Regions from separate parts of the Pontibacillus yanchengensis genome, predicted to be linked through region 2. Evidence: riboswitches for the same ligand, from Rfam matches in the RefSeq annotation. Region 2 holds a riboswitch; the other holds the start of a gene.
The links. Region 2 has a riboswitch for cyclic di-GMP ahead of GLW08_RS05990 (response regulator). Riboswitches for the same ligand answer to the same signal wherever they lie in the genome.
Positions count from the first base shown of each region.

Region 1: another riboswitch for cyclic di-GMP. It lies ahead of GLW08_RS11215 (methyl-accepting chemotaxis protein); the one in region 2 lies ahead of GLW08_RS05990 (response regulator).

Region 1 is NZ_WMEU01000003.1:250,033-254,253, forward strand. Features, by position in the region: gene GLW08_RS11215 (methyl-accepting chemotaxis protein) at 1-1,587, opposite strand, end outside; cyclic di-GMP riboswitch class I at 1,702-1,793, opposite strand; gene GLW08_RS11220 (thermonuclease family protein) at 2,010-4,221, opposite strand, start outside.
Region 2 is NZ_WMEU01000001.1:1,241,549-1,245,769, reverse strand. Features, by position in the region: gene GLW08_RS05995 (CBO0543 family protein) at 1-285, opposite strand, end outside; gene GLW08_RS22070 (hypothetical protein) at 1,312-1,446, opposite strand; gene GLW08_RS05990 (response regulator) at 1,619-1,996, opposite strand; cyclic di-GMP riboswitch class I at 2,050-2,135, opposite strand; gene GLW08_RS05985 (MgtC/SapB family protein) at 3,093-3,557, shown strand; gene GLW08_RS05980 (MFS transporter) at 3,803-4,221, shown strand, end outside.

The sequences.
Region 1 (4,221 bases), on a different contig from region 2:
AACTGCAAACCCTTTTCCATGTTCGCCAGCTCGAGCTGCTTCAATAGCTGCGTTTAAAGATAGCAGGTTTGTTTGCTCAGCAATATCGCGAATGACTTCAACGAGCTTGGTGATTTCTTGCGACTGTTTATCCAATCCTTGTACTTTTTCCGCTGCTTCTTTGACGATGGCATCGATGGTCATCATTTGTTCTACAGAGCGATTCATCATCTCACTGCCTTCTTCTGTCATAGACAGTACTTCCTCTGAAGCGTTAGCAACCTCGATGCCACCTTGATGAGCGTGTTGAATTTTTGTTGTGAAATCTTCCATCATTTCAGATAACTGAGAAGAACTATTCGCCTGGGATTCCGCACCTGAGGAAAGCTCAGTCATGGTAGACGCTATTTGTAAACTACCTTCTCGCACCTCATTTGCAGATTGAGTAAGCTCTTCACTCTGACTGGATACCGAGTGGGCTGCACCACCTACATTTTGAATGAGCGAGCGCAAGCTTTCTTTCATTTCATCTACGGATCTTGAAAGTTGGCTTATTTCGTTATGTCCTGACTGTGCGAGCGTAACTTGTAGATTTCCTTCTTCTACTTCTTTCATCTTTGCTTGCAAGTTCTTAATAGGTTTTGTAAGTCTTCTAGTGATGATAGTAGATGCAAGAATGGACAGAAGGATAACACCTAGCAAGCTAATACCAATTGGAATCAAAATAGGTGTTGCTTTTTCTGCAAATTCTGACTTGTAAACAGATCCAATGATGATGAGGTCAGAGCGTTTGTTCACAGCATACCCCATAGCTTTTTGTTCGCCTTCTAGCTCATATTCTACAATGCCGTTATCTTGATTTTGAGCAATTAAGTCCTTATAGTAACCGGCATCTGAAACGTTTTTGCCGATATTGGATTCATTTGGATGAGATAAAAACACCCCATTTTTATCTAGGATGGCTGCGTATCCTGCATCACCAATTTTGATGTTATTGATAGTGGATACCAAAGAGTCAAGGTTAATATCCACTGATACGACTCCCTGCAGTTCACCATTTTGCATGACCGTTTGGGCTGCACTAATGAGTAGTTCATCAGACCCTTCAGTACGGTATGGCTCTGTCCATATGACTTCCCCTTGTTGTTCAACTGCTGATTTGTACCAAGGTCGTTCCCTTGGGTCAAAATCAGATGATAGATTGACAGAGGCCGACATGACGATGTCCCCGTTGTTTTCCTGTCCATAATAAATATTGGTAATGGAATCATTCATGTTATCCATGTCTACAAAATTGAGAAGCATTTCTTCTTTGAAATGTTCAAAGTTTTGTAGTTTACGAGAGTTCGCTAAGTTTTGTACAACTTGTTCTTGTGTTTGAAAATATGTATCAAATGAGTCATTTAAACTTGCCATCTGTTGTTCTACGTTGTTGACTAGCTCATCGGTAGTTTGCGAAACACTAAATGTGTAGCTGACACCAGCGATGATTAAGCCTCCAACCATAATTAAGATAAGAAAAGGGAGTAAGATTTGTCGCTGAATCGTCTTATTAAAAAAGCTCCCTGGAGTTTTGCTGAACCGTTTCTTGTTTGTCTTCTTCTTCATTTCCTGAATTCCCCCTGTAATAAAAAACCCGTCCTGGCTCACACGTCATTTTAGATCCATTTCTATTCTCATACATAAAAAATCACCGAAGAACGGTGTATGGATTAGTACCATTTCGGGAGCACGGCTGCCTTGGTATTACAATGCAATACGGTAGGCCCATAGCTTTGCGCCCCTATCTTTCGCTAAGTTTGCCACTTTGGTATGAAGAAAGATGGTATTTAAAGAAAAATTACACTAACTTCTCGTGTGAAACGGATGAATGAAACTTTGTCTATATTTGTATCGGCATAAAGAATCATTTTATTAAATCATTATAGGAATTATTTAGTTTGTTTTTCTTTACTGAGAATAGATGAATAACCCTAAAAAAAGCCTCTCAAGTAGTTCATACTTGAGAGGCTTACTTTTTTACCTATTTTCTATGCTGCTTTGTTACCTTTATCCTTCTTACCATTACTCTTCTCATCTTTCTTCATAATCTTCTCTAACTCATGTTCAATCTTCTTCATCTCTTTTTCCTCTTTATCGTTATTCATCTTTTGCATAGATTTTAAAATATGGTGAACGGTAGAGTCGATGTGCTGGCTTGTGTTACCGTTTGTAGTTATAAATGATGATAGTTGCTCATCTAAAAGCTTACCAACTTTGTCAGAACCGAACATTGCTTCTAGTTCTACTAGTTGAGTGGCTACGTTCTCTAGAGTCATAGATCCGTCTAAATGATCTTCGAATAGATTGAGTGCAACAACATCTTCAGCAGAGCGGGGCATGATTTTATATTCATCGTAGTTATAGGTAAGGACACCGGTAATAGATTCATATACTTTATCTATCTCAACCAAGTCATTATCGGAATCAATGACAAAAGTGCCTTGTTCATCTTGGGCGGTGTAGTTATGGAACGCATCAACATCCGTTACTTCCGCTAGGTTTATTTTAACCAATTGACCTTCCAGTTCTTCGGAGAACTCGTTTGATGTAATGGGTTTAGCTTGTGGAATGCCTACATCTTTTTCGATGATTGTAGCATTTTGTTCGGAAGGTTGAAGTTGTAATAGGTCAAAATATTCTTCTGTTACTGCTTTAGCCTGAATGCGGTCACCAACATTAGCGCCAAGGTCTTCCGCTCGTACGACGATGCCTGCTGTTTCGTCTTGTACATAATAATTGATCTTCCCGCCAGTTGGGAAAGCCGCTGTTACGATTCCTTCTATGTTAACCCGGCTCCCAATAGTAGATTCTCGAGCTTCCTGAATAGAGACGGCAGGAATGTCTTTTACAATATCATCCGCAGAACGTGGAACTACTTTATATTGACCAAAGCTGTATGTTACATACCCAGTAATAGTGTCATAGGTTGTGCCCACTTCTAGTAGGTTTTCATCCGAATTGATTACAAAGGAACCACTTTTATCGTTTGCTTGAAAATCATTGTACTTATCTACAGACTCGACCGAAACGGTTTGTAACGATACGAGTTGACTTTCGAGTGATTCACCTAAGTCGTTAGCATCGATTAATTTAGGTTCCAGTTCACGAGCGTTTTCTTCTACAATGGTCACATCATCTGTTACGACCTGAAGGAGTCCATAATACTCCTCTGTATTTCCTGAAGCTCGAATGACATCACCAATGGATGCATTAACTGCGTCCGTACGTACAACAATCCCTGCGGTGTCGTCTTGGATATAGTAGTTTTTGTCGTCTTTTGCAATGACCGTTCCTTGAACAGCAACGTTGGACCCTTCTGGCGCATAGCGGGCATCGGCAATCTTATTGCCACGTTCAAATGCTGGCTCATATCCGGCTTGAATAGCTTCTTGTTCTGTCCAGAAGAAAATACGATTCTCCACCGGTACTTGCTCCCAATTTGCAGGTCTTACATATTGATTTGTCTCTGAATTACCTACATATTTTGAGTAGCCTTTTTGATCGTAACGTGCACGGAATTCAAAGGGTAATTCAAGTAAAGGAGTTTCTTCGCTCCAGATTCCAAAATTATTAGCCTGGGCAGTTTTTGCAGCTTGTTGGTACATTTGGTAGGTTTCCTCGCTGCCAATTGGGGCGATGAAATACGTTACAGCATAGCCCTTTTCAACCATATTTAGGTTCGTATTCAGTCCGTCAGACGTACGTATGACTTCTGCAAGCAAACGTCCGTAATCGTCCGTCACTTTTTCACTAACATCAAGGGTTACCTCATCGCCTGGTTGTAGTAATGTTTGTAGGTGTTCTGTAGCTTGTACACCGTGATATTTTTGTGAGTGATTTGGATTGGTTGTAATCAAAGAGGAGTCATATGAATCCATATGATACGTTTCAGGAGTGTCGATGTTTAAGTATCTTACGGTGTCTGCTCCCAGAATGGATGATTCAATCTTAATTGTATCCCCGTCTACAACTCTCTCAACTGTAGCTGTATATTCATCCTTTGGCTCAGGAGGCTGTACGGACTCATATTTTCCAAGGTTTGAAAAAGTGTCTTTAGGTAAAGCAATCCATTCATCGGTAGGATCGTAAGCATCAGTAACGTCTGTGTCACCAGCAAGAACTGTCTCCTTACGTACTAACGTGGTATCTTTAGTCGATGTAGCGTTCTCCGTCCATCCATCACCAGGATCTTCTCCAACT
Region 2 (4,221 bases):
AAATAGCCCATAATGATACACCCATAGCCCAAACTTCACACCAAGAAAATCAAGGAAGGATGAAAGTAATATAACTAAAAATCCTGAATACAAAAGTCTATCTCTACTTTCTTTTTTGCTTAGTAAGAACCAAACTATCCATGGTGCAGTTGATAATGCTAATCCTGCCCACCAATGAGGTGTGAATAATACGTTTTCATACCAGAACGGTATTTTTGATTTTGCCATGTTAGTGAGTTTTTCATAAAATTCTAGGTTTTTTTCTAAGTATGTTTGTTGATCCATAATAACAACAACTCCATGATTTTATTATTAGTGTTACCAAAAATCATTCCTTTGAAAAGGTTCTTCAATAAAATAGCTTGTGTTTATTAAATAGAGAAAGGCGCTCAGTATATAGACTGAACGCCTTTCATGGAAAATGTCATTGGATTCTTAGTTAGATAGAAATTATACATTGGAATTTCAAGGGGGTGAAGTTAAATAGAGATATATCAAGGCAACAGCTTAGATGTTCTTAAATTATAAAAAAGAAAAAAGCACATAGCTCTTAAGGCCATGTGCTTTGAAGTTTAGTTGGAATGATAGAACAATAATATATACGAAATAATAGAAATTCAAAAATTAATAATTAAGTCGGTTTATTGGTTAAAGCTGTGTGAATTAAATCTATTTCGGAGTCTAGTACTGTCAAATAATTTGAGTCTGTATGGGAGATAGTGTTTCGTAATTCGTTTAATCTGTTTAAGTCTCTTGTTATTATCTCTTGTTCATCATCATTTAACAAGATTTCATTCATAAGAAACTCCTTAATTTAGCCATTTCAATTATTTACCCCAAAATAGCAATTTCGAAACTTTGATATAGATGCAACTAAATAGTGATTAGGTGTAATTAAAAACACGCATGTACATCAATTGAAGAAATGATTGAATTTATGGATAGTAATAAATAAATAGAGGGCTAAGAAATTAAAGCAAAAAAATAGCGCAATGTGCAAATAACACATGCGCTCAAAACATTTAGTGAGGGGAACTTAGCTCTTAAGTTCCAGGAAATTTTATCTTGAAGAGTTTCAAATTAATAATCACTGAATTAGGGGTAGAAACAGCGAAACCCAAATTTCCTGATTTTTCATTATACATTATTTGAATTATATGACAATGGTTATCTTGTTAGGGAGGGTGATTAACAATGAATTTTCCTTACAGAAGGTATTTTATATAAGAACTCAAAGAATTACAGCTTGAGCTTATTAATTAGAGTTAAAAGAGCTCCCCTATTAGGGGGGGAGCTAAACTAAGTATTTTATTAACAATCTGTGTAATACCAAGACTCACATGCATCATATGCCTGTTCGGATTGATTAGCACCTGCATATGATGTTCCAGCGATTAAACCTAGCGCTACAACACCTACTAAACCAAACTTTTTTAGTTTTTCCATGTAGAAAACACCTCCTTAATTTGGATGTGTTTACATTATATGGTTAATATTCAGAAAATTTCAAGTTATAGGAAGAAAACAGGAAATTTGTCGCAAGTCCCTACATTGAATATAAATCATATATAGGACATTTGACTTTCTATGTAGTTCAATCGTCTATTGAATATAGATTTCACTTAACGATGAAGTTCTTTTCTGAAGTTATTTTATCTAAGGACTCAATTAAATGACTAAAGTTCGGTTTCATTATAAAGTCCTTAGCTCCTATTCTGAGAGACTCCGTTACATGGAATTTATGACCTACTGATGAACACATCATCACATTGGCATTAGGATCATCATCTAAAATGTTTCTAAGACAATCGATACCTCCAAGCCATGGCAATGTGATATCTAAAATAACTACTTCCGGTCTGTGTTCCTTATAGAGTGTAGTAGCAGTACAACCATCACTTGCTTCTGCTACAACATAGTAATTTGAGTCATGAAGTAGGCTTTTCAGCCATGACCGCATGAATTTGGAGTCATCAACTAGCATTACGCTATGCATGAAGACATCCCCCTTTTCGCTAAATATTAAGGCAAATTAGGAAATGGGATTCGATGTGCAACCCGGCTACCGTGGTACATAAAACTTTAGGTCCGTGGCTTTGCGTCTTTTACTTTCGTAAAATTTGCCTATGCTAGCATATATCGACAGAATTCTACAATTTTTGATGTGTTATTGAAAAATTTGTTAATAAAAGAGGGATTCTAAAATATACTTCTAATAATCTTCTACAGTCCAACTAATGTGAGTGTGTAATTTATTTGAATTTAATTGTGATTTTAGATCTAGTATTAAGTGGGTGTAATTGGGGAGGAGCAGTAGAAGAAAAATCCTCTCAGCCTAATATAGATACTATAAGTACAACTTGGGTAAACACGCTATATAAAAGAGGGAGGTATTTTGTGAATATAGCTGATGCGTTGGAACAAAAGAGGAGTATTGATTATTTTGAAGGCCTACATGACGCCTATGATTTAAACTTAATATTCGGATAAACAGTCTTTGAAGCTACAACTGATAATGTTTTGTATAATTTTGAAAAATATTATTCCAAGGAAAAAAGTAAACAAGTGGATAATATGCTTAAATCTTTACGAGAAATAACTTATAATGCTAATCAATATGTAAAAGAAAAAGATGATGAGTAAAGGAGAATTCTTTATATCTAGAGAGTTTGTAGAGTTCTTGTTTTGTTATGTGAAGGTGGAGGTTTAATGACACTAAAAAATATTCTAATAACTATTATTATACTTTTAATTTCAAATATATATTTGTTTAATATATATTCCTTTAAAACTTAGATTTTAAGTGGATAGATAATAAAACTATAAAAATTAATGAAGAAACTATTAACATATTTAATGAAACATATTATTACCTTGATGATCCGGATTGAATTTCATTACATCTTTGGCACGTACTAGCGTTTTAAAGCTTGATATTTATTCTCTCTATTTTCCCTACTTTATCTCCTAGGCATTAAAAGACATCTTTTTTTACATTATTTCCTCTTCTTCTTGCATATATATTTTTACATAGGAAGATTATTGTAATCTAATAAAAGTAATTTTAGTATAATGAGAAGGGAGTTGATACTATGGAAACTATTACGTCTTTCTTTATAGAGTATGAAATGTATTTTAAGATTACATTGAGTGCTTTGCTAGGTTTTATGATAGGAATGGATAGAACCTCAAAACATAAACCAGCAGGTATGAAGACTTATACTTATGTGTCTACTGCATGTACTTTGATTACAATTATTTCGATAAATAGTGCATCTTCATTTAGTGAACCATTTAGCGGGAAAGTAATGGACCCTATGAGACTTGCTGCTCAAATAGTATCTGGATTAGGTTTCCTTGGTGCGGGAGTGATATTAAAGGATGGACTAAGAGTTAAAGGACTTACTTCTGCGGCTATGATTCTATTTGTAGGTGGTGTAGGTATAGGTGTAGGAGCTGGATTCTATATGGCAGTTTTATATTCGGTATTCATTACGTTTATTTTTACGAAAACTGCCGGTTATTTTGAAAACCGTGAATTAGTTCGAAATAAATAAATCAAAAAAGACTAATTTTCATGAATATATTCTCGGTTCTGAGATCAAGGTGCAGAACCATTTGTGTAATCTTTTTAGGGGTCTACAATATTGACAATGAACAGCATGTGCAGGTCGCATGCTGTTTTTATTTTCTGTATGTCAATTGAGATTCGTTAACTAATTGACAGGAAAGTAGAATTATATGAAAGTGTGAAATAAATGGAATCATAATGATTTACCAGTTTTTGAGGAGTTCTTTTCATATGCTGCATGTATTAGCTAAGAGAAACATCACCTTTTTTCTTATAGCTAGGTTAGTGCTAGAACTAGCTAAAAAGATTTCGTGGATTGCAATTGCGTGGTTTGTATATCAACTGACTAATTCAGCTTCTGCGATTGGGTTTGTAATTACAGCAGCAACGATATCACCACTGATATCTAGCGTTTTTGCGGGAGTTGTACTGGATCAATTTAATAGAAGAACGTTAATGGTTGTAGAGAATGGATTAAGAGGTATGTTTCTTTTGCTTATTCCCCTTTTATATTGGGGAGATCTATTGATGTTTTCATCAATCGTTATCATAATTTTTCTTAATGGTTTTTTATCTGCTTTTACTGATATAGGAAGTACTACTATATTGCCAGCTTTTGTGGCGAAAGAAGAATTAGAAAGTGCGAATGC